3 regions of the Streptomyces sp. NPDC048338 genome follow, and region 2 is predicted to be linked to each of the others. Evidence: riboswitches for the same ligand, from Rfam matches in the RefSeq annotation. Region 2 holds a riboswitch; each other region holds the start of a gene.

The links. Region 2 has a riboswitch for cyclic di-AMP ahead of ACGFZF_RS13715 (M23 family metallopeptidase). Riboswitches for the same ligand answer to the same signal wherever they lie in the genome.
Positions count from the first base shown of each region.
Region 1: it holds a riboswitch for cyclic di-AMP, as region 2 does, so the genes downstream of both, ACGFZF_RS19115 (transglycosylase SLT domain-containing protein) here and ACGFZF_RS13715 (M23 family metallopeptidase) in region 2, are expected to answer to the same signal.
Region 3: it holds a riboswitch for cyclic di-AMP, as region 2 does, so the genes downstream of both, ACGFZF_RS24270 (transglycosylase family protein) here and ACGFZF_RS13715 (M23 family metallopeptidase) in region 2, are expected to answer to the same signal.

Region 1 is NZ_JBICYQ010000007.1:378,748-386,425, forward strand. Features, by position in the region: gene ACGFZF_RS19105 (dienelactone hydrolase family protein) at 1-311, opposite strand, end outside; gene ACGFZF_RS19110 (class I SAM-dependent methyltransferase) at 388-1,029, opposite strand; cyclic di-AMP (ydaO/yuaA leader) riboswitch at 1,613-1,795, shown strand; gene ACGFZF_RS19115 (transglycosylase SLT domain-containing protein) at 1,800-2,693, shown strand; gene ACGFZF_RS19120 (FecCD family ABC transporter permease) at 2,816-3,892, opposite strand; gene ACGFZF_RS19125 (FecCD family ABC transporter permease) at 3,889-4,926, opposite strand; gene ACGFZF_RS19130 (iron-siderophore ABC transporter substrate-binding protein) at 4,943-5,995, opposite strand; gene ACGFZF_RS19135 (hypothetical protein) at 6,217-7,344, opposite strand.
Region 2 is NZ_JBICYQ010000005.1:108,305-115,982, forward strand. Features, by position in the region: gene ACGFZF_RS13710 (M16 family metallopeptidase) at 1-537, shown strand, start outside; cyclic di-AMP (ydaO/yuaA leader) riboswitch at 749-916, shown strand; gene ACGFZF_RS13715 (M23 family metallopeptidase) at 929-1,699, shown strand; gene ACGFZF_RS13720 (GntR family transcriptional regulator) at 1,882-2,565, shown strand; gene ACGFZF_RS13725 (HPr family phosphocarrier protein) at 2,746-3,027, opposite strand; gene ACGFZF_RS13730 (GNAT family N-acetyltransferase) at 3,201-6,200, shown strand; gene ACGFZF_RS13735 (DUF5998 family protein) at 6,310-6,894, shown strand; gene ACGFZF_RS13740 (alkaline phosphatase family protein) at 6,894-7,678, shown strand, end outside.
Region 3 is NZ_JBICYQ010000010.1:307,141-314,818, forward strand. Features, by position in the region: gene ACGFZF_RS24260 (cytochrome P450) at 1-279, shown strand, start outside; gene ACGFZF_RS24265 (transglycosylase family protein) at 394-1,335, shown strand; cyclic di-AMP (ydaO/yuaA leader) riboswitch at 1,593-1,767, shown strand; gene ACGFZF_RS24270 (transglycosylase family protein) at 1,771-2,460, shown strand; gene eno (phosphopyruvate hydratase) at 2,751-4,037, shown strand; gene ACGFZF_RS24280 (septum formation initiator family protein) at 4,162-4,635, shown strand; gene ACGFZF_RS24285 (DUF501 domain-containing protein) at 4,748-5,293, shown strand; gene ACGFZF_RS24290 (exopolyphosphatase) at 5,290-6,204, shown strand; gene ACGFZF_RS24295 (NAD(P)/FAD-dependent oxidoreductase) at 6,573-7,678, shown strand, end outside.

The sequences.
Region 1 (7,678 bases), on a different contig from region 2:
TCGAACAGGAGCGCGCCACGGGCGCCCGGCCTGGTCTGCGCCAGCCGCTGGGCGGGCAGCACCCCGAGGGAGAAGCCGGCGAGGACGAGCCCGGCCGGCAGCGGTTCGGCGGCTCGGACGCCCCGCTCCGCGATCGCGCCGAAGCCGATGGCCTGGGCGTGGGCGGCGCCTTCCTCCAGGGTGTCGAACGTCCGACCGTCGTACAGGTCGGGGACGTGCACGGTGTGGCCGTGCCGGCGGAGCGTGTCGGCGAAGGCCGTGACGCCCGGCGTCAGTCCCTGTGCGTGGTGGAAGAGCAGTACCTCGGCCATGTGGGTCCCCTCTCGCGGGTGGGCCGGCCTCGGCGGCACGGCCCCGGTGCCGTGCTCGCCCCGGCCGCCGTCCGGTTCAGGTCCGGCGGGCCAGCAGGTAGACGCGGCGGGTGTCGACCTCGTGAGCGTAGTGGCCGCGCTCCATCCGCATCTCCACGGTGAACCCGGCGTCGGCGAGGAGTCCGCTCACCCGGGAGGGGTCCAGGAAGCGGAAGTCGACGTCCACCTCGTGCCCCCACCACTCGTCCAGGTGCCGCACTTCCTCGCCCTGGTGGAAGGAGACCAGGAGCAGCCCGGTGGGGCGCAGCACGCGGTGTGCCTCGGCGAAGGCGCGGCCGAGCTCGTCGGGGGCGACGTGGATGACGGAGTAGAGGGCGACGGCGGCGTCGAACTCGCCGTCCTCGGCGGGCAGCGCGAGCAGGTCGCCCTCCCGGAAAGCCGCCTCGCGATGGCGTCGTGCGGCGGTCGCGACCATGCCCGGGGAGAGGTCGATGCCGACGGCCCGCGCGCCGTGCGCGGCGAGCCAGCCGGTCACGTGCCCGGGTCCACAGCCGAGGTCGGCGACGGCGGCCCCCTGCCCGGCCTCTTCGAGGAGTGCGCCGAGCAGGGCCCGGTCGAGCGGCTTCCCGTCGAGTTCGTTCCCGAGCCGGGTGGCGTACTCCTCCGCCACGGTGTCGTAACTCCGCCGGACGGCCGCGTGGTCCACCTGATCCCCCATGTCCCCAGCATCCCACGGGTCCATGACCGGAGGCGGCCCGACGGCGGTCCGTACCCGCGCCGTTCAGCCGGGGGTGCGCGCGGCACCCTCACGAGTTCGGCCGGGCAGGCGGAGTCGTGCGACCCCGTGGCCGCGTGGGCGCGCGCCCGCACCCTGCTCGGGGCCTGACCGCCCCGGGCAGGAGGAGGAACACCGGGCACGGATCGCTGGGCGGTCACGACCGCCCTGCGCGGCCGGACGGGAGCATGGCGGCACGGGGGACCGGAGGCGTGTCCGGGACGCGGATCCCGGCGAGCGGAGAGAGCCCGGACGGCGAGTCGCCACATCGGCGCGCATAAAAGGCCATAAAACGACCACCCACCCCATGAGCATCAATCTTCCTTTGCTCGGAATTATGGGGTGATGTCGGACATTTCTTTCAGGTGACATGGCTCACGGGGCATCGGCCGCCCTCCCCGCCCTCGGGCCCCATCTCCCCGTGATTCAGGGAAGTTCGGGGCTTCACGGGCCCCCGCGAGGCCGTTTATCACATCGTCGAGACGCCTTGTTCCCGACGGTATTCCTCGCCTACGGTCACCTCCATTCGGATGGAACGCCGAATCCTGCCACCATCCGCAATTCCCACTATTCACCGCCGGCAGGAGCGGGGGACCCAAGTATTCGCCGATCCGGATTCCGGAGCGGCTAGGGGTGAAGTCGCACGTGTGCGGCCGGGCATCTCCAGCCCGAACCCGACAGCTCACCCCGCAGGCTCCGGAGAGGAATCCGTCATGCCTGCAAACGGTAAGCACCGTCGCCCGAAGCGCCGTCCGCTCGCCCGCGGTATCGCCCTCGCGAGCACGGGTGGAGCCGCACTGGCCCTCCCCCTCGTCGCCTCCGCGACCGCCCACGCCGCCCCTCGCACCGCGCCCGAGATCACCCCGGCCATTGCCACGGCGAACGCGGCAGCAAATGTGTCGCAAAAGATCACGGAATCGCTGCCGGCGGCACCGGCCGCAGCTCCCAAGACCTACACCGTCGTGCCGGGCGATTCTCTTTCGATGATCGCCTACGAGCAGGGTGTCCGGGGCGGCTGGAAGGTTCTCTACCGGGCCAACCACGCTGCGGTCGGTGACAATCCGTCACTCATTCACCCGGGTCTCAAGCTGACGCTGCACCGCAATTCCGCGGCGTCGCAGCCCAAGTCCCCCGCTCCCGCGCAGAAGTCGAAGGCGGCCAAGCCGGCGAAGTCCTCGTCCGCCGACCGGGCCAGCCGTTCCGAGCAGCGCACCGCGCCCGCGCCCCAGGCCCGGCAGACCCAGCAGGCGGCTCCGGCCGCCGCCCCCGCCGCCGTGAAGAGCTACACGAACGACCTCGACGGCTGGATCCGGGAGTCGCTGGACGTGATGGCCCAGCACGGCATCCCCGGCTCCTACGAGGGCATCCACCGCAACATCATGCGCGAGTCCTCCGGCAACCCGCAGGCCATCAACAACTGGGACTCCAACGCCGTCGCCGGCACCCCCTCGAAGGGCCTGCTCCAGGTCATCGAGCCCACCTTCCTGGCGTACCACGTGCCCGGCACGTCCATGGACATGTACGACCCGGTCGCCAACATCACGGCCGCGTGCAACTACGCCGCCGACAAGTACGGCTCCATCGACAACGTCTTCGGCGCCTACTGACGGGGCCACGGCGCCTCCTGACGGGCGCGCCGGCCCATACGACGGGGAAGGCCCCGACCGCTCGGGGGTCGGGGCCTTCCTCGCGTGCCGGGCCCGCCGTCGGGGCCCGCGGCGCGCGCCGCCTACAGCACGCCCCGCCGCCACTCCCGGACGAGCAGGTGGCCGAGGTAGAGCCCGCCGATGGCCATCGTGTAGATGCCCACGGGCAGGTTGTCGAGGTACGGCATCTGCTGGGCGGCGAGATCGGCGAGGACCAGCAGCAGCGCACCCACCAGCATCGACAGGGCGAGCTGGGGACCGGACCCGCGCGACAGCCGCTTGGCGATCTGGGGGGCGGTCAGGGAGATGAAGGCGATCGGCCCGGCCACGCTCACGGCGGCGGCCGACAGCACGATCGCCAGGGTGACCGCCGCGGTCTTGGTCCTCCCGGGACGGCCGCCCAGCGCGGCGGCGGTGTCGTCGCCCATCTCTCCGATGCCGATGTCCCGCGAGAGCAGGACGGCGAGCGGAAGCACCACGGCCAGCACGAGCCAGATCGTGGTCGCGTCGTCCCACGAGCGGGCGGACAGGCTGCCGTTGACGTAGGCGCTCAGGACCGTCGCCTTGTCCCGTTCCACCGCGTACACGACGTACTGGATGACGGCGACGGCCATGGCGGAGACACCGATGCCGGCGACGACGAGGCGGACCGGGTTGCGGAAGCCCGTCCCGGTCGACATGTAGACGAGCACCATGGCCAGGACGGCGCCGAGGAGCGCGCCGACCGGGACCGGTACGACGTCCGGGAGGAGCAGGGCGACGATGGCCGCGCCGGCTCCGGCGCCCGCGCCCAGCCCGATGACGTCCGGGCTGCCGAGCGGGTTGCGGGTGACCGACTGGAACAGCGCGCCGGACAGGCCGAACGCGGCGCCGGTGCCGATCCCGACGACCAGACGCGGTCCGCGCAGCCGGTTCAGGACGAAGGCGTTCTTGCCCTCCGCTCCTCCCAGCAGGGCCGCGGGGAGGTCGGGCAGCCGGATGCCGAGGCGTCCCAGGGTGAGGGTGGCCACCGCTCCGACGACGATCAGCAGCAACAGGCCGAGGGCCAGGACGACGGTGGAGGTGCGGATCGGCAGCGACACCGCGCCGCCGATCCTGAGCACGTGCCGGCGCGGCGCCGTCCTGACGGGTGCGGGCGCCGGGGCCTGACGGGCGCTCATGCGCTTCCTCTCATCCTGCGGACCGCCAGCAGCAGCGCGGGCGCCCCGATGAACGCGGTGATGACACCGACCATGACCTCCTGCGGGCGCAGCAGCACGCGTCCGACGACGTCGGCGGAGAGCAGCAGCGCGGGACCGACGAGGGCGGAGAAGAGGATCTGCAGACGGAAGTCGACGCCGACGAGGGCCCGTACGAGGTGGGGCACGGCGAGGCCGACGAAGGCGATGGGTCCGACGGCGGCGGTGGCCGCCGCGCTGAGCAGGGTCGCCGCGAGCAGTCCGGCCGCCTTGACCCGTGCCGGGCGGGCGCCCAGGGAGGTCGCGGTGTCGTCGCCCAGTGCCGTCACGTTGAGACCGGGGGCGATCACGAGGGCGACGAGGAGGCCGACGGCCGCGAACGGCACGACCGACCAGAAGACGTCGAAGTCCCGGCCGCCGAGGGCTCCGACGACCCAGTAGCGGTAGCTGTCGAAGACGCGCGGACGGCTCAGGGTGACGGCCTGGATGAAGGCCGCGAGGACGGCGGACAGGACCGCGCCGGCCAGCACGAGACGGGCCGGGCCGGCGCTGGTGCCGGCGGATCCGATGACGTGGACGACGAGTCCGGCCAGCAGGGCGCCGGGCAGGGCCCACCACAGGGTGGCGGCCTGGCCCGTCACCCCGAGGAAGGCGGTCGCGGCGACGATGCTCGCCGAGGCGCCCGCGTTGATGCCGAGGAGGCCGGGCTCGGCCAGCGGGTTGCGGGTGACGCCCTGCATGAGGGTGCCGGCGACCGCCAGGCACACGCCGGCGAGCACGCCGATCGCGGTCCGGGGGTAGCGGCTCTCGACGACGGTGGTGAGGTAGGCGTCGCCATGGCCCCTGAGGACGTCCATGACGGAGCCGAACGAGGTGGTCTTGCTGCCGAACATCACGCTCGCGAGCATCGCGAGCGCGAGGACGGCGAGACAGACCGTCAGAGACAACGCCAGCCGGGCGGCACCGGCACGCGAGGTGCTGGTACCGCCCGGCTCGACGAGCGTGGAGGAAGCCATGCGAAGGGAACCGTGCTTACTTCCCGGCCTTGGCGACGGCCTTGTCGATCAGGGGCAGGTAGCGCTCGATGCTCCACGGCACGGTCAGCGGGTTGATCATCGAGGAGGCCGTGACGAACGGGGTGTCGTGGCTGTAGACGATCGCGCCCTTCTTGACCGCGGGGATGGCCCCGTACAGCGGCTGGGCCTCGATCTCCTTGCGCGACTTCTCGTCCATGTAGAACGTGAAGGCGACGTCGCTGCCGGACAGCTTGTTGGCGTTCTCCAGGCCGATGAGGGCGGAGTCGGTGCCGTCGGTCTCCTTGAAGCCGTTCACGACCGGGTCGACCTTGAGGCCGAGGGACGTCAGCATCTCGACGCGCTGCTCCTTCGGCTTGAAGACGCCGAGGGTGCCGGGGCCGGTGTTGTAGATGTACGAGAACGTCACGTTCTTGTAGTTCGGCCGGGTCGCGGCGGCGTCCGCCAGCTGCTTGCGGATCTTCGCCGTCAGCTGCTTGCCCTCCTCGGGCTCACCGAGGGCCTTGGCGACGATGTCGATCTGCTGGTCCCAGTCGGTGCTCCACGCCTTGTCCGGGTAGGCCACGGTCGGCGCGATGTCCTTCAGGACGTCGTACTGCTCCTTGGTGACGCCGGACCAGGGCGCGAGGATCACGTCGGGCTCGAGCTCGGTGATGGCCTCGATGTCGAGCTCCTCCATGCCCTTGAACTGCTTGGGGAGCTTGCCGCCGGACTTGGTGACGGCCTCGTGGATCCACGGCAGGTAGCCGGTCTTGTCGCTGCCCCAGGGGTAGCTCTCGATGCCGACGGGGGTGTGGCCGAGGGCGATGGCGGTCTCGGCGGAGCCCTGCCCGAGGGTGACGACGCGCTTGGGCTGCTTGGTGATGGTCGCCTCGCCGAGCGCGCTCTTGATGGTCACGGGGAAGGCGGCGCCGGAGGCCTTCGCCTCGCCGGAGCCGGCGGTGTCCTTCTTCTCGCCCGCGCCGCAGCCCCCGACGAGGAGGGCGAGCGTGGCGGCGGCGGCCGTGGCGACGACTGCGCGACGGCGTGTGCGGGTCACTGCGAGGGTCATGGACGATCCTTCTCTGCGGGCAGTCGGCAGGCGGAGGGGACCCACGCGCACGGAACGCGCGCAGGCCTGATCCCGGCTCCGGAAGCCGATAAGTACTTAGGCAAAGCTAAGTTAGGTTTCCCTTATCTCCAAATCAAGGGTTTCACACGGCCGATCCTTCGTCATCGCAGGTGGGCGCCTGTCGATGTGACGGAAGGATCACGTCCGTAAGGTCGCCGGCTTCAGCAGTCGAGCCGCAACGGCGGCCGCCAGACCTGGCCGTCGCCGGGAGTGCCGAGGGCGGGCCGGTACCGGAGGGGCACGAGATGGGTGCCCGCTGCCGCCTCGTTCCGGGTGCCGAGCCAGAGGTCGATGATCTGCCAGGGCCGGCCGTCCAGGACGCTCACCGTCCGCGGCTGGCCTCCGCAGCTGTTGCCGTTGAAGATGCGGCGCCCGTACACGGGCGCGCCCCAGCCGACGTTCCCCGGGGCGCTCCAGCCCGAGTACAGGGAGGCGGAGGTGGCGTAGCCGATGGGGGTGCCGGCGCAGTAGCCGCACCCCTGGTCGGAGTAGGTCAGGACGTACGTGCGGTGTACGGGGTCCCAGAATCCGCCCGGCCCCTCGACGTGGGAGAGGCCCGCGACCTTGGCGACGCCGACACCCGGTTCGCCGCCGCTCCCCCACTCGTCGAGCTGCTGGAGCGAGAGCGCCGCGGTGCCCGGCCTGGTGCAGACGAGCGCCGGCCGGCCGCCGGGCTCGCCCGACTCGATGAAGCCGAAGTCGCCGTTGCCCCGGCAGATGTCGAGCGTCGGCTTCCGGTACCAGCCGGACGGCGAACCGGCGGTGGGGCCGCAGGGGCCGAGGGGGCCGTCGCATCCCATCGCGTTGTAGGCGTGCGGCGCGCCCAGGTTGTACTGCCGCGGCGCGTTGAACCACAGGACGAAGGCGCCGTCGTCCCTGCCCCAGCCGGACCGCCGGAGCATCCTCGGGTTGAAGCAGCCCTGCCCCGTACCGCCGCAGGTGTCCTGCCAGGTCTGACGGGTGGACGGATCGTCCGAGCCGGGATCGAAGAGCAGACGGGGCGCGGACCACGGCCCCTTGAGCGACGGCGCCGTCGCCACGCCGAAGCCGCACCAGGGGGTGCGGGCGACGAACCACTCGTAGCCGCAGCCGTACATCGTGCCGTACATGAAGTACGTGCCGTCGAAGCGGGCGATCACGGCATCGTGCAGGTCCAGCCCCCGTACGGTCAGCGCACGTGGCGTCCACCTCGTGTCGGGCACCGGTTCCGCGCCCCGCGCCACCGGCCCGCCGAGCAGCATCGCGCACACCGCCAGCACCAGGGCGGTGAGGGAATTCCTGACCCCCACGCACACCCCCCTTCCCTCCGTGTCGGGCAACAGGCCTCCATGGAACCCCACCACGTAGCCGGAAATACTTACATTTCATCCTCATTCGCCCGTCCGGTCCGCTCGACGGGTCGTCACTCTCGGCCGCCCTGCTCCGTCCGGGCGCCGACCACATGCCATTGGTGCGGATGAGGACCAATCGCCTTCCCCGCCGATCGTCGATCAGACGCGGCGTCAACATGCGGCACAGGCCCTCGCGCATCGCATGCTCGGAGATCACCCCGGAAGTTAACCGAAGGATTACTGCACGGCTGTATACCTTTGGAGCGGCTTCCCTCATCCTGTCCACGGCGTG
Region 2 (7,678 bases):
CAGGTCCTCGGGACGTACTGCCTCGGCGGCACGCTCACCTCCCGCCTGGACCGCGTGCTGCGCGAGGAGAAGGGCTACACCTACGGTGTCCGGTCCTTCGGGCAGGTGCTCCGCTCCGACGGCGCGGGCAACGGCGCCTCGATGCTCGCCATCAGCGGATCCGTGGACACCCCCAACACCGGACCGGCACTTGACGACCTGTGGAAGGTGCTCCGCACCCTCGCCGCCGAGGGTCTGACGGACGCCGAGCGGGACGTGGCCGTGCAGAACCTCGTGGGCGTGGCGCCGCTCAAGTACGAGACGGCCGCCTCCGTCGCCGCGACGCTCGCCGACCAGGTCGAGCAGCACCTTCCGGACGACTACCAGGCGCAGTTGTACGCGCGGCTGGCCGAGACGGGCACGGTCGAGGCGACCGCCGCCGTCGTCAACGCATTCCCGGTGGACCGTCTGGTCACCGTCCTCGTTGGCGACGCCGCCGCGATCGCGGACCCGGTCCGTGCGCTCGGCATCGGCGCAGTGACCGTCGTCTCCGGCTGATTGCCGAGACCGGTGGCCGAAAAGGCACGGCAGCGGGACCCCGATCGAGTGGTATGTCGGGGTCCTCTGCTTTGTCCGGAATGGAGGGCTGAGTGATCGTTTGCCCTGTGGCATGTCTTACAAACGGGCCTGTCTGTTTGGCGATTGAAAGACGGTCCGCTTAGCTTCGTTCCGGCTGTCCGCCAGTTGCACCCGCCGCGCCCGCGGCATCGGACAGTCATCGCCGAGTCCCCGTCAGGCGCGAGCCTGGGGAGCCGGGGACCCACAACGAAGTCCCTGGGGTGAATCGGACGCCTTCGCACCCGTGCGGAGGGGCCCGTAGGAGACCTTCCTGCTCCGAACCCGTCAGCTAACCCGGTAGGCGAGAAGGAAGGAAAGGATCAGCCACTACATGGCGTTCACCCGTGCCACCGGGAAGCATCGTGGACCGAGCCGTATGGCGCGCCGTGGCGCCGGCATCGCCGGCATCGCCACCCTCGCCACCACCGGCGTCATCGGAACCCTCGCTTCCCCGGCGCTCGCCGCCGACACGGAAGCCCCCTCGCTGGAGGACACCGGCCTCAACCAGACCGTCGTCGCCGACGTCCTGGCGGACACCGTGAGCGCCCAGGCCGCCGCCCAGGAGCGGGAGGCCGTCGAGGCCGCCGCCCGGGAGAGGGCCGCGGCGGAGGCCAAGCGCAAGGCCGAGGCCCGCGCCAAGGAGATCCGCCTGGCCAAGGAGCGCGCGGCCCGCGAGGCCGAGCGCAAGCGCCTCGCCTCCTTCCAGCTCCCCGTCGCCGGTTCGTACGTCAGCACCGGCTACAAGACCGGCGGCTCGCTCTGGTCCTCCGGCAGCCACTCCGGGGTCGACTTCCACGCCTCCTCGGGCACCAAGGTCGTCTCCGTGGGCTCCGGCACCGTCGTGGAGGCCGGCTGGGGCGGCGCGTACGGCAACAACATCGTCATCCGGATGCACGACGGCACGTACACCCAGTACGGTCACCTCTCGGCGATCAGCGTCTCGGTCGGCCAGACCGTCACCCCGGGCCAGAAGATAGGTCTCTCGGGGTCGACCGGTAACTCCACCGGTCCCCACCTCCACTTCGAGGCCCGCAGCACCGCCGAGTACGGCTCCGACATCAACCCGATCGCGTACCTGCGTGCGCGCGGTGTGAGCGTCTGAACCCCGCCCGCGTCAGAAAAGCCCCGGCTCGTACTGAGCCGGGGCTTTTTTGCAGGCCAAAAGAAATCCATGGGCCGACGGTGGCCTTCGGAAATATCCCTCTGCTGCAATAGAGTTCACGAAGGGTCGGCGAACAGGCGTCCATCGGATGGGTTTCGCGCGGATTAAGGCGGAGGTCGAACATGCGCATTCCCGCGCACTCGGTATGCACGGCGATCCGGGACGACATCGTCTCCGGTGTCTTCGAGCGCGGCAGCCGGCTGACCGAGGAGCAGCTGGCGCGCCGCTACGGAGTCTCCCGCGTCCCGGTCCGCGAGGCCCTGCGCACCCTGGAGTCGGAGGGGTTCGTGGTCACCCGCCGGCACGCCGGGGCCCATGTCGCCGAGCCCACCGAGCAGGAGGCGGCGGACCTGCTGGACATGCGGGCCCTGCTGGAGCCGCTGGGCGCCGCGCGCGCGGCGCAGCGCCGCACCGAGGCCCATCTCAAGGTGCTGCGCGGCCTGGTCAGGCTGGGCCAGGAGCGGGCCAGACGGGGGCAGGGCGACGATCTGCGGTCCCTGGGGGGCTGGTTCCACGAGACCCTGGCGCAGGCCGCCGGCAGTCCGGCCCTGACGGCGCTCCTCACCCAGCTCCGCCACAAGATCGCCTGGATGTACGCGATCGAGCCGGCGGCGCAGCCGGTGGAGGAGTGGGCGGAGCACGGGGCGATCGTGGACGCGGTGGCCCGCGGCGACGCCGAGCGGGCGCGGGCGCTGACCGCGCTGCACGCCGAGCGCTCGCTGGCGCGGCACCGTCCCAAACGGTCCGGGCACGGCCGTGTGAGGCCTTCGCAACATGCCGTAAACACCGCGAGCATCCGGAATTAACGGCGGCGCCGTATACAAAGACAGTGAATACGGGGGCCGGATATCGTGCTGCCCGAAATTCGGTGTGCGCATTTCCTGGGCGGCGATCAATGGCCCGTACCGCCCCGGATGAATCCGGAATGGACGAAGGAGCCGCACCCGCCGGAATTCGGACGGATGCGGCTCCCGCGTGAGGTGTCGTCAGACGGTCTCGGGAAGCTCCTCGAGCCCCTCGGCAACCAGCTTCGCCAGACGGTCCAGAGCGACCTCGGCGCCGTCGGCGTCCGAAGCGAGCACGATCTCCTCGCCGCCCTGCGCACCCAGGCCGAGCACCGCGAGCATGGACGCGGCGTTCACCGGGTTGCCGTCGGCCTTGGCGATCGTCACGGGGATCCCGGAGGCCGTGGTGGCACGGACGAAGATGGAGGCGGGGCGGGCGTGCAGGCCCTCGGCCCAGCCGACGTTGACGCGGCGCTCAGCCATGGTGTTGCCCTTCAAGTCTTGGCCGGTTGTCTAGACCAGTCTCTCATGGGTTGCGAGGTGCTCGTGCCGACCTCCGGCCCGGCCGGAACAGCCCTCCGGCCCTCCCACCTTGCACGGCACCCACGTCGTGCGCGACCGGTGCCGGCGTCGTGCCCCGGTCGTAGGCTGACCCCATGCAGAGCGCGTCGGAACAGCCTGAACACGCATACCCCGACCACTGGGAGGCGGACGTCGTCCTGCGCGACGGCGGCACCGCGCGCATCAGGCCGATCACCGTCGACGACGCCGACCGCCTGGTCAGCTTCTACGAGCAGGTCTCGGACGAGTCGAAGTACTACCGGTTCTTCGCGCCCTACCCCCGGCTCTCCGCCAAGGACGTCCACCGCTTCACCCACCACGACTTCGTGGACCGGGTCGGACTCGCGGCGACCGTCGGCGGCGAGTTCATCGCCACCGTGCGCTACGACCGCATCGACGCCACCGGCCGGCCCGCCAGCGCCCCGGCCGACGAGGCCGAGGTCGCCTTCCTTGTGCAGGACGCGCACCAGGGCCGGGGGGTGGCCTCGGCCCTGCTCGAACACATCGCGGCGGTCGCCCGGGAGAGGGACATCCGGCGGTTCGCGGCCGAGGTGCTCCCCGCCAACTCCAAGATGATCAAGGTCTTCACGGACGCCGGCTACACCCAGAAGCGCAGCTTCGAGGACGGAGCCGTACGGCTCCACCTCGACCTGGAACCCACCGTTCGCTCGCTCGCCGTCCAGCGCGCACGGGAGCAGCGGGCCGAGGCCCACTCCGTGCAGCGCCTCCTGGCCCCCGGCTCGGTCGCCGTGATCGGCGCCGGGCGCGCCCCGGGCGGGGTGGGCCGGACGGTGCTGCGCAACCTCGTCGCCTCCGGCTACACCGGCCGCGTCCTCGCCGTGAACCGGAGCCTGGAGGCGGGCGCGCCCGCCGCGTTCGACGGGGTGCCGGCCTTCCGCTCCGTGGGCGAGATCGGCGAACCGGTGGACCTGGCGGTCGTCGCCGTCCCCGCGGAACGGGTGCCGGAGGCCGTCGCCGACTGCGGCGAGCACGGCGTCCGCGGACTCGTCGTCCTCTCCGCGGGCTACGCGGAGAGCGGTGCCGAGGGCCGGGAACGGCAGCGCGCACTGGTCCGGCAGGCCCGCTCGTACGGGATGCGGATCATCGGGCCCAACGCCTTCGGGATCATCAACACGTCCGCCGGGATCCGGCTCAACGCCTCGCTCGCCCCGCAGATGCCGGCGGCCGGCCGGATCGGCCTGTTCACCCAGTCCGGAGCCATCGGCATCGCCCTGCTCGCCGGGCTGCACCGGCGCGGCGCCGGGCTCTCCTCCTTCATCTCCGCGGGCAACCGCGCGGACGTCTCCGGCAACGACTTCCTCCAGCACTGGTACGACGACCCCGAGACGGACGTCGTCCTGCTCTACCTGGAGTCGATCGGCAACCCCCGCAAGTTCACCCGGCTGGCCCGCCGCACGGCGGCGGTCAAGCCGGTCGTGGTGGTCAAGGGCGCCCGGCACAGCGGCAGCGCGCCGCCCGGACACCGGGTGCCCGTCACCCGCATCCCGCACGCCACGGTCTCCGCGCTCCTCCGGCAGGCCGGGGTGATCCGCGTCGACACCGTCACCGAGCTGGTCGACGCCGGCCTGCTCCTCGCGGGCCAGCCCCTGCCGGCCGGGCCGCGGGTGGCGATCCTCGGCAACTCCGAGTCGCTGGGGCTGCTGACGTACGACGCCTGCCTGACGGAGGGTCTGCGCCCGCTGCGCCCGCTCGACCTGACCACCGCCGCGAGCCCGGCGGACTTCCGCGACGCGCTGGCGGCGGCGCTTGTGGACGACGCCAACGACGCGGTCGTGGTGACGGCGATCCCCTGGGTCGGGGAGAACGGCGCCGTCGAGTCCGGCGACGGCGAGGTCCTCGCGGCCCACCTCCGCGCGGCGGTCGCCTCCGCCCCGGCCGCGGCGAAGCCGGTGCTCGTCGTGCACGTCGAGATGGGCGGTCTGGCGGAGGCCCTCTCCGCCGCCACCAGCACGCGACCGCAGCCGGCGGCCGGCCCGGCAGGCCCGGGGTCCACCGCCGGCCGGGCCGCTCCCGGCGCCGCACAGCCGACGGCCGGTTCCTCGCCGCCCCCGGCTCCCGGTGCCTCCCGCGTCGCCCCCGCCCCGGCCGGCGCACCCGGTGCCCCCACGTCCGGCCCGCCCGGGCCCCCGGGATCCGCCCCCCGCGGCGTCGACGGCTCCGTGCCTCGCACCGGCGACGGCCCCGCGCCCGGTGGCCACGCCACCGGGGGCATCCCCGCCTACCCCGCCGCCGAGCGGGCCGTGCGGGCGCTCGCCGAAGCCGTGCGGTACGGACAGTGGCGGCGGCAGGCCGCCGAGCCCGGGCGGGTGCCGGAGTACGACGACATCGACGAGAGCGGCGCCGCCGCCCAGATCGAGCGGCTGCTCGGGGAGGACGCCGAAGCCGCCGGGGTGACCCTGGACGCGGACGCGGCGGGCGAGCTTCTCGCGCGGTACGGGATCGCCGTCCGGCCGACGCAGCCCGCGCCCGGCCCCGACGAAGCCGTCGCGGCCGCCGCGCGGCTCGGCTACCCCGTGGCGCTGAAGACCACCGCGCCCCATCTGCGCCACCGCCCCGACCTCGGGGGCGTCCGGCTCGACCTGGCCACCGAACAGCAACTGCGAACCGCCTACGCCGAGATGACCCAGGCCCTCGGCAAGCCCGAGGAGCTCCACCCCGTCGTACAGGCGATGGTGCCCCGCGGCGTCGACACCGTCGTCCGTTCGGCCATCGACCCCGCCGTCGGCGCCGTGCTGTCCTTCGGGCTCGCCGGAGCCGCCTCCGAGCTGCTGGGCGACACGTCCCACCGGCTGGTCCCCGCAACCGACCGGGACGCCGCCGAGCTCGTGCGCTCCATCCGCACCGCCCCGCTGCTCTTCGGCTGGCGCGGCTCCGCCCCGGTCGACACCCCGGCCCTGGAGGAACTGCTGCTGCGCGTCTCCCGCCTCGTCGACGACCATCCCGAGGTCGTCGCGATCACCCTGGAACCCGTCGTCGTGGCCCCGCACGGGCTCTCCGTGCTCGGCGCCACCGTCCGCCTCGCCCCGCCCCCGCCCCGCACCGACCTCGGCCCGCGCCGCCTGCCGAGCTACTGAGAGAGGCCACCCCTCCCAGCGGCCCGCCCCGCCTCATCGGCCCGCAAGCCGGACGGGTGCTCGCCCAAGCGTCCCGGAGCGCCCCTTCCGACGGATTAGGATGGAGTCCATGGCAAAGACCGGTACGACGACCCAGGGGCTGCGCGCGGCGATCGAGCGCAGCGGCTACTACCCGGCCCTCGTGGCCGAGGCGGTGGAGGCCGCCGTCGGTGGGGAGGCGATCGCGTCGTACCTGGTCCACCAGGAGACCACGTTCGACTCCAACGAGGTCCGCCGCCACGTCACCGTGCTCGTCCTGACGGCCAACCGTTTCATCGTCAGCCACACCGACGAGCAGAACGCCGACACCAGCTCCCCGACGCCCTACGCCACGACCTCCACCGAATCGGTCAAGCTCGACCGGATCTCCTCGGTCGTCGTCAGCCGCGTCGTCGCGAACCCGGAGTCGTACACCCCCGGCACCCTGCCCCGTGAGGTCGTCCTCACCATCGGCTGGGGCGCCGTCTCGCGCATCGACCTGGAGCCCGCCGCCTGCGGCGACCCCAACTGCGACGCCGACCACGGCTACACCGGAAACGCCACCGCCGACGACCTCAGCCTGCGCGTCAGCGACGCGGGCGACGGGCCGGACACCGTCCGGCAGACCCTGGCCTTCGCGCAGTCGCTCTCCGAAGCCACCGCGGCGACCCGCTGATGGTGCAGCCCGCCGTCGTCGCCTCCGGGTGGCCGGACGATCCGGTCCCGCTCGCCCTGGACACCGCGCCCCTCCCGGCGTACGGCTCCGGCTCGCTCGCCGACCTCCTCCCGACCCTCGTCGCCGGACAGGGGGTGCCCGGTTTCGAGGCCCGGATCGCCGAGCTCACCCCGGCGGACCGGAACTGCGTCTTCCTCATCGACGGGCTCGGCTGGGAGCAGATCAAGGCCCACCCGGACGAGGCGCCGTACCTCACCTCGCTGCTCGCCGGATCGCGCGGCGGCACCGGGCGCCCGATCACCGCGGGGTTCCCCGCGACCACCGCGACCTCGCTCGCCTCGGTCGGCACCGGCCGGTTCCCCGGCGAGCATGGGCTGCCGGGCTACACGGCCCGCAACCCCGCGACCGGTGCGCTGATGAACCAGCTCCGCTGGAAGCCGTGGACCTCCCCGCGCGTCTGGCAGCCGTACCCCACGGTCTTCGAGCTCGCCCACAAGGCCGGCATCCACACCGCGCAGGTCTCCTCGCCGATCTTCCAGGACACACCGCTCACCAAGATCGCGCTGAGCGGCGGCTCGTTCCACGGACGTCTCTCCGGCGAGGAGCGGATGGACTTCGCGGCCGAGCAGCTCGCCGGCGGGGACCGCTCGCTGGTCTACACGTACTACAGCGAACTCGACGGCGCCGGACACCGGTTCGGAGTCGACTCCGACGCCTGGCGCGGCCAGCTGATGTTCGTCGACCGGCTCGTCCAGCGCTTGGCCGAACAGCTGCCGCCCCGCTC
Region 3 (7,678 bases), on a different contig from region 2:
CTCGCCGCCGCCGACCGCGACCCGGCGCGGTTCGCCGGGCCGGACACGCTCGACCTCTCCCGGCGCGACAACCAGCACCTCGGGTACGGACACGGCATCCACTACTGCATCGGTGCCCCGCTCGCCCGGCTGGAGGGTCAGACCGCGCTGGCCACGTTGCTGACCCGGCTGCCCGATCTGCGACTTGCGGGCGATCCGGCCGATTTGCGCTGGCGGGGCGGGCTCATCATGCGCGGATTGCGCACGCTTCCGGTGGAGTTCACCCCCCTTGCGAACTGACGGAGCGTCAGAACTGTGATATTTACGTGATCTCCGCTGCATCGACTTGTGACTGACGTTCGAATGCCGCTACGTTCACCGTCGTCTCAAGCAGTCAGGCGAAAGGCACTCCGTATGCGCTCCGGGAACGGACGACACCGCAGACCCAGGCAGGCCCCCGCGATCATCGTGGCCGCAGGCGTGACGGGTTCGGCCCTCGCGCTGCCACTGCTCGGCGCAGGGTCCGCCTCAGCCGCCGACGCGGCCACCTGGGACCGGGTCGCCGAGTGCGAGTCGGGCGGCCTGTGGAGCGCCGACTTCGGCAACGGGCTCTACGGCGGGCTCCAGTTCACCCAGGAGACCTGGGAGACGTACGGCGGCACGGCCTACGCGTCCCGCGCCGACCTGGCCAGCCGCTCCCAGCAGATCGCGGTCGCCGAGAAGGCGCTCGCCGCGCAGGGCACCCAGGTCTGGGCCACCTGCGCCCCGATCGCCCAGCTGACGAACGACGGCGCCGCCCCCGAGGTCGACCCGGGCACGAGCCCCGCGCCGACCACGCCGACCGCGCCCGCCGCCCAGGCGAAGCCGGGCGCCGCCAAGTCGGCCGGCCCGGCCGGGACCGGCGCCGCTCCGGGGGCGCCCTCCACCTCCACCACGCCGGAAACGCCCGATGTATCCGTTACGCCCGGTACGTCGGACTCGACGGGCGACCCCGACTCCGCGACCGGCGAGGCGGCCGGCCCGGGCAACGGCAAGCACCGTGGTGAGGCCGCTCGCGAAGAGGGCAATTCGGGCGAAGGGCAGGAAACCGGACGTCACGCCTCGCCGGCTGACGGGCAGCCAGGCGGTTCGGCCGGCGAGGCCGGTTCGGGGGAATCGGGCACCACGGACACTTCGGGCGAATACACCGTCCGGCCCGGCGACAGCCTCTCCGAGATTGCACGGGAGAACGAGCTGCCCGGCGGTTGGACCGCCCTCTACGACGCCAACCGTCAGACGGTGGGTGCCGACCCAAACCTCATCCTGCCTGGTCAGAGCCTCGACTTGAGCGAGGAACCCGTGGAAACCCAGGGGTAGTTCGAGGACTTATGTCCGTTCTGTCTAAGTGAGACATGAGTCTCTTCGTCCCGCTTGGCGTGTCACGTCCGCAAAGTTTGCTCCGATCGCCCCTCACCTGCGTAAACACCCCTCATGGGGGTGCAGGGAGGGGCGATTTGGCCGTTTTGGCCTTCTTTGAACTTCGTGAGGTCTGTGTCTACGGTCGGGACCGCTCGCCACCGCGGGCCCCGTCGACCGGTAACGCCGAATCCTGCCGCCGGTCGAGGGGAACAGTCGTCGCGCAAGCGCCGTAGGCAGGAGCGGGGGACCCAAGGTAAGTGCCGGTCCCGGCCGTTGAGACAGACGGCCGGAATCCCGGCTCGGGGTGAAGCCGCGTGCTCGTCACGTGGCCGGGCAACTCACATGGCCCGAACCCGACAGCTCACCTCGCAGGCGTCGGTGAGGAGAATTCCCATGCTGTTTTCCGCCAAGGGCAAACACCGTCGTTCCTCCAAGGCCACCCGTGCCATCGCTCTCGCCGGTGTGGCGGGCGTCGCCGTCGCCGCCCCGCTCATGACCGCCGGGTCCGCCTCGGCCGCGACCGCCTCCGAGTGGGACGCCGTCGCCCAGTGCGAGTCCGGTGGCAACTGGTCCATCAACACGGGCAACGGCTACTACGGCGGCCTGCAGTTCTCGGCCTCCACCTGGGCCGCCTACGGTGGCACCGCCTTCGCGGCCAGCGCCGACCAGGCGTCGAAGTCCCAGCAGATCACGATCGCCGAGAAGGTCCTGGCCGGCCAGGGCAAGGGCGCGTGGCCGAGCTGCGGCGTGGGCCTGTCCGGCGCCGCGTACACCGGTGGCACCGCCGAGAGCGCCCCGGCGCCGGAGCGCAAGGCCGAGCAGCCGACCACCCGCAGCGAGCAGCGCACGGCCCCGAAGGCGACGCCGAAGAAGGCCGAGTCGAAGAAGACCGTCACCACCCCGACCGGCAAGAAGGTCAAGAAGGGCGACGGCGAGTACAAGGTCGCCGCCGGCGACACCCTGAGCAAGATCGCCGCCGCGCAGAAGGTCAAGGGCGGCTGGGCGAAGCTCTTCGAGCTCAACAAGGACGTCGTCGAGGACGCCGACCTGATCTACCCGGGCCAGCAGCTCCACCTGAAGTGAGCCCGGCGGCCCGTGTGAGTCCGGCGGCTCACCGGGTCCTGTGACCCTCCCGCGGTGACCACCCCGGCCCGGCGCGCCCTCCCCCGTGCGCGCCGGGTCGGGGTTCTTCGCGTTACCGATCGGTAGCTTCGGGTCCCTTCGCCCCTTTATGCATGCCCTCGGGTCCTTTTTCGTCCCAGCGGGCGGGCGCCCGGCTGGCCGGAGCCTCCGAGCCGGTTAGGCTCTTGTCGCAAGGCCAAGCGACCCTGCACGGCTCTTGCGTCACATCTAGCGTCACATCCCAGAAGGAGATGCTCGTGCCGTCCATCGACGTCGTCGTAGCCCGGGAAATCCTGGACTCCCGAGGCAACCCCACGGTCGAGGTCGAGGTCGGCCTCGACGACGGCAGCACCGGCCGTGCTGCCGTTCCGTCCGGCGCCTCCACCGGTGCGTTCGAGGCTCTCGAGCTCCGCGACGGTGACCCCAACCGCTACCTCGGCAAGGGTGTCGAGAAGGCCGTCCTCGCCGTCATCGAGCAGATCGGCCCGGAGCTCGTCGGCTACGACGCCACCGAGCAGCGCCTGATCGACCAGGCGATGTTCGACCTGGACGCCACCCCGGACAAGTCCTCGCTCGGCGCCAACGCCATCCTCGGCGTCTCCCTCGCCGTCGCGCACGCCGCCTCCGAGGCCTCCGACCTGCCGCTGTTCCGCTACCTCGGCGGCCCGAACGCGCACCTGCTGCCCGTTCCGATGATGAACATCCTGAACGGCGGCTCGCACGCCGACTCCAACGTGGACATCCAGGAGTTCATGATCGCGCCGATCGGCGCGGAGTCCTTCTCCGAGGCCCTGCGCTGGGGCACCGAGGTCTACCACACCCTCAAGTCCGTCCTGAAGACCAAGGGCCTGTCCACCGGTCTCGGCGACGAGGGCGGCTTCGCCCCGAACCTGGACTCCAACCGCGCCGCGCTCGACCTCATCCTCGAGGCGATCAAGCAGGCCGGCTACGTCCCCGGCAAGGACATCGCGCTCGCCCTCGACTGCGCCGCCTCCGAGTTCTACAAGGACGGCAAGTACGAGTTCGAGGGCAAGGCCCGCTCCGCCGCCGAGATGACCGAGTACTACGAGGAGCTCGTCGCCGCGTACCCGCTGGTCTCCATCGAGGACCCGCTGTTCGAGGACGACTGGGCCGGCTGGAAGGTCATCACCGAGAAGCTCGGCTCCAAGGTGCAGCTGGTCGGCGACGACCTGTTCGTCACCAACCCCGAGCGTCTGGCCCGTGGCATCGAGGAGGGCTCCGCGAACGCCCTCCTGGTCAAGGTCAACCAGATCGGCTCGCTGACCGAGACGCTGGACGCCGTCGAGCTGGCGCAGCGCAGCGGCTTCAAGTGCATGATGTCCCACCGCTCCGGCGAGACCGAGGACGTCACCATCGCCGACCTGGCCGTCGCCACCAACTGCGGCCAGATCAAGACCGGCGCCCCGGCCCGCTCCGAGCGCGTCGCCAAGTACAACCAGCTGCTGCGCATCGAGGAGATCCTCGACGACGCCGCGGTCTACGCGGGCCGCAGCGCCTTCCCGCGTTTCAAGGGCTGACGGCTTCACACCCGGCAGTTCCGGCCGTCCCCGCACTCGGTCCCGTACCGTGTGCGGGGACGGCTCTGCTTCCGCTACCGGGAAGCGCGCCCGGACGGAGCCCGGAACAGGGGAGGCGCAGACCATGGCAGCGAAGGACCGGGACCGGTTCTCGACCGCGACCCGGATCAGGCTGCTCGGCGAGCAGACCGCCGCCCGCGTCTACCGCTCCCAGACACGCCGTCAGGCGCGCCGCTCCCGGCTCACCGGCCGCGCGGCCTTCCTGGCCCTGATCGTCTGCTCGCTCGTGGTGGCGCTCGCCTACCCGATGCGGCAGTACGTCTCCCAGCGGAGCGAGATCGCCGACCAGGAGCGCCAGGCCGCCGAGGCCGCCGACCGGGTCGAGCAGCTGAGGGACGAGAAGGCCCGGCTCCAGGACCCGGCGTACGTCCGCCGCCTCGCCCGCGAGCACCTGCACTACGTCGTGCCCGGCGAGACCGGCTTCACCGTCAACGACCCCGACGCCGAGCGGGCCCGCCGCACCGAGCAGGGCGAGGCCGGACAGCCCTGGTACTCCCACCTCTGGGAGGGCGTCGACCACGCCGACGCGGCCCGCTGACCCCGCGACGCGAGACAATGGCACCGCGCCGCGGCGCCCCGCGCGCCCGTCCGCCGGTCGCCCGACCACCGCACCGCACCGAACCGCCCCCGACGAGAAGACAGACGCAGGCATGCAAACGCCCCCTCCGCAGACCGCACGCACCGAGCCCACCGACGCGGACGTCGCCGCCTTCCAGGACCAGCTCGGCCGCCCGCCCCGGGGACTGCGCGCCATCGCGCACCGCTGCCCCTGCGGCAACCCGGACGTCGTCGAGACCGCGCCGCGGCTCCCGGACGGCACCCCCTTCCCCACCACGTACTACCTGACCTGCCCTCGCGCGGCCTCGGCCATCGGCACCCTGGAGGCCAACGGGGTCATGAAGGAGATGCAGGCCCGGCTGGGGACCGACCCGGAGCTCGCCGCCGCCTACCGGGCCGCGCACGAGGACTACATCGCGCGCCGCGACGCCATCGAGGTCCTGGAGGGCTTCCCGAGCGCCGGCGGCATGCCGGACCGGGTGAAGTGCCTGCACGTCCTCGTCGGACACTCGCTGGCCGCCGGCCCCGGCGTGAACCCGCTGGGCGACGAGGCCCTCGCGATGCTGCCCGAGTGGTGGGCCAAGGGCCCCTGCGTCACGCCGTGCGCCGACAAGGACGCGGAAGAGGAGGGGAAGTGACCCGGGTCGCGGGCATCGACTGCGGTACCAACTCCATCCGCCTGCTGGTCGCCGACGTCCACCCCGGGACGGGCGAACTGGTCGAGCTGGACCGGCGGATGACGATCGTGCGCCTCGGCCAGGGCGTCGACCGGACCGGCCGGCTCGCCCCGGAGGCCCTGGAGCGCACCTTCGCCGCGTGCCGCGCCTACGCCGAGGTGATCCGGGAGCTCGGCGCCGAGAAGGTCCGCTTCGTGGCCACCTCCGCGTCCCGCGACGCCGAGAACCGCGACGAGTTCGTCGCCGGGGTCAAGGACATCCTGGGCGTCGAGCCCGAGGTGATCACCGGCGACCAGGAGGCCGAGTTCTCCTTCACCGGCGCCACCGGCGAGCTGTCCGGCACCGAGAAGTACCTGGTCGTGGACATCGGCGGCGGCTCCACCGAGTTCGTCGTCGGCAACCGCCACGTCGAGGCCGCCCGGTCCGTCGACATCGGCTGCGTCCGGCTGACCGAGCGCCACGTCCGCAGCGATCCGCCGGCCGCCGCGGAGGTCGACGCGATCCGCGCGGACGTCCGGGCCGCCCTGGCGCTGGCCGAGGAGACCGTCCCGGTCGCCGCGGCCGGGACCCTCGTCGGGCTCGCCGGCTCGGTGACCACGGTCGCCGCGATCGCGCTGGGTCTGGAGGAGTACGACTCCGAGCGAATCCACCACTCCCGGATCTCCCGGGACCAGGTCGCCGCCGTCGTCGAGCGCCTGCTCGCCTCCACCCACGACGAGCGCGCGGCGATCGCCGTCATCCACCCGGGGCGGGTCGACGTCATCGCCGCCGGGGCGCTGGTCCTGCTGGAGATCATGGAGCGGACCGGGGCCCGCGAGGTCGTCGTCAGCGAGCACGACATCCTGGACGGGATCGCCCTCTCCGTGGCATAACGGGCGCCCGGTGACGCGGCCCGAGAGGCCCCGCCGGGAAAGTTCGTGAAGTTCTTCACAAGGAAAAGAGTCCCCGTGGGGGCCGCAGAGGGCCATTCGGGCCTCCAGGGGCCCTGCGGGGACTCTTTCGTAGGTGCGGGGGCCGCTTCGCACCATGTTTCCATCGCGTGAACGCACCCTGTGGTTCAGCGTTAACGAGTGCTCTCCAGGCCAGTTCACAAGGGGTGAACAACGTCCGCCCCGACCCCGTGGTTCCTTTGCTGCTCATGACCTGGGTCACGTGGGGCGCGGAGTGTAGCAGAGGTACCCGGAGAGCTTGTGAAGGGGCGCACGAGCGACCCCCCTCGGAGGGGTGGATACTCGATGGCATGAGCACCACGGAGCGTCCCAGGATCCTCGTAGTAGGCGGTGGGTACGTAGGCCTGTACGCAGCTCGACGCATTCTCAAGAAGATGCGTTACGGAGAGGCGACCGTCACGGTCGTCGACCCGCGCTCGTACATGACGTACCAGCCCTTCCTCCCCGAAGCCGCCGCAGGCAGCATCTCCCCGCGTCACGTCGTCGTCCCGCTGCGACGCGTCGTGCGCGGAGCCGAGGTGCTCACCGGTCGCGTCACCACCATCGATCAGGACCGCAAGGTCGCCACGGTCGCGCCGCTCGTCGGCGAGGCCTACGACCTGCCCTTCGACTACCTGGTCATCGCGATGGGCGCGGTCTCCCGCACCTTCCCGATCCCCGGCCTCGCCGAGCAGGGCATCGGTATGAAGGGTGTCGAGGAGGCCATCGGCCTTCGCAACCACGTCCTGGAGCAGCTCGACAAGGCTGACTCCACGACCGACGAGGAGGTCCGCCGCAAGGCGCTGACCTTCGTCTTCGTGGGCGGCGGCTTCGCCGGCGCGGAGACCATCGGCGAGGTCGAGGACATGGCCCGCGACGCGGCGAAGTACTACACCAACGTGAAGCGCGAGGACATGCGCTTCATCCTGGTCGACGCCGCCGACAAGATCCTTCCCGAGGTCGGCCCGGAGCTGGGCCGCTGGGGCAAGGAGCACCTCGAGGGCCGCGGCATCGAGATCTACCTCTCGACGTCCATGGACTCCTGCGTCGACGGCCACGTCGTGCTGAAGAACGGCCTCGAGGTCGACTCCAACACGATCGTCTGGACCGCCGGCGTGAAGCCGAACCCGGCGCTCGCCCGCTTCGGCCTCCCGCTCGGCCCCCGCGGCCACGTGGACGCCCAGCCGACCCTCCAGGTCACCGGCACCGACTACATCTGGACCGCGGGCGACAACGCCCAGGTTCCGGACCTCGCCGCCCGCAAGGCCGGTGTGGAGAACGCCTGGTGCCCGCCGAACGCCCAGCACGCGCTGCGTCAGGCGAAGGTCCTCGGTGACAACGTGGTCTCCGGCATGCGGGGCTTCCCGCAGGCGGAGTACAGCCACGCGAACAAGGGCGCGGTGGCGGGCCTCGGCCT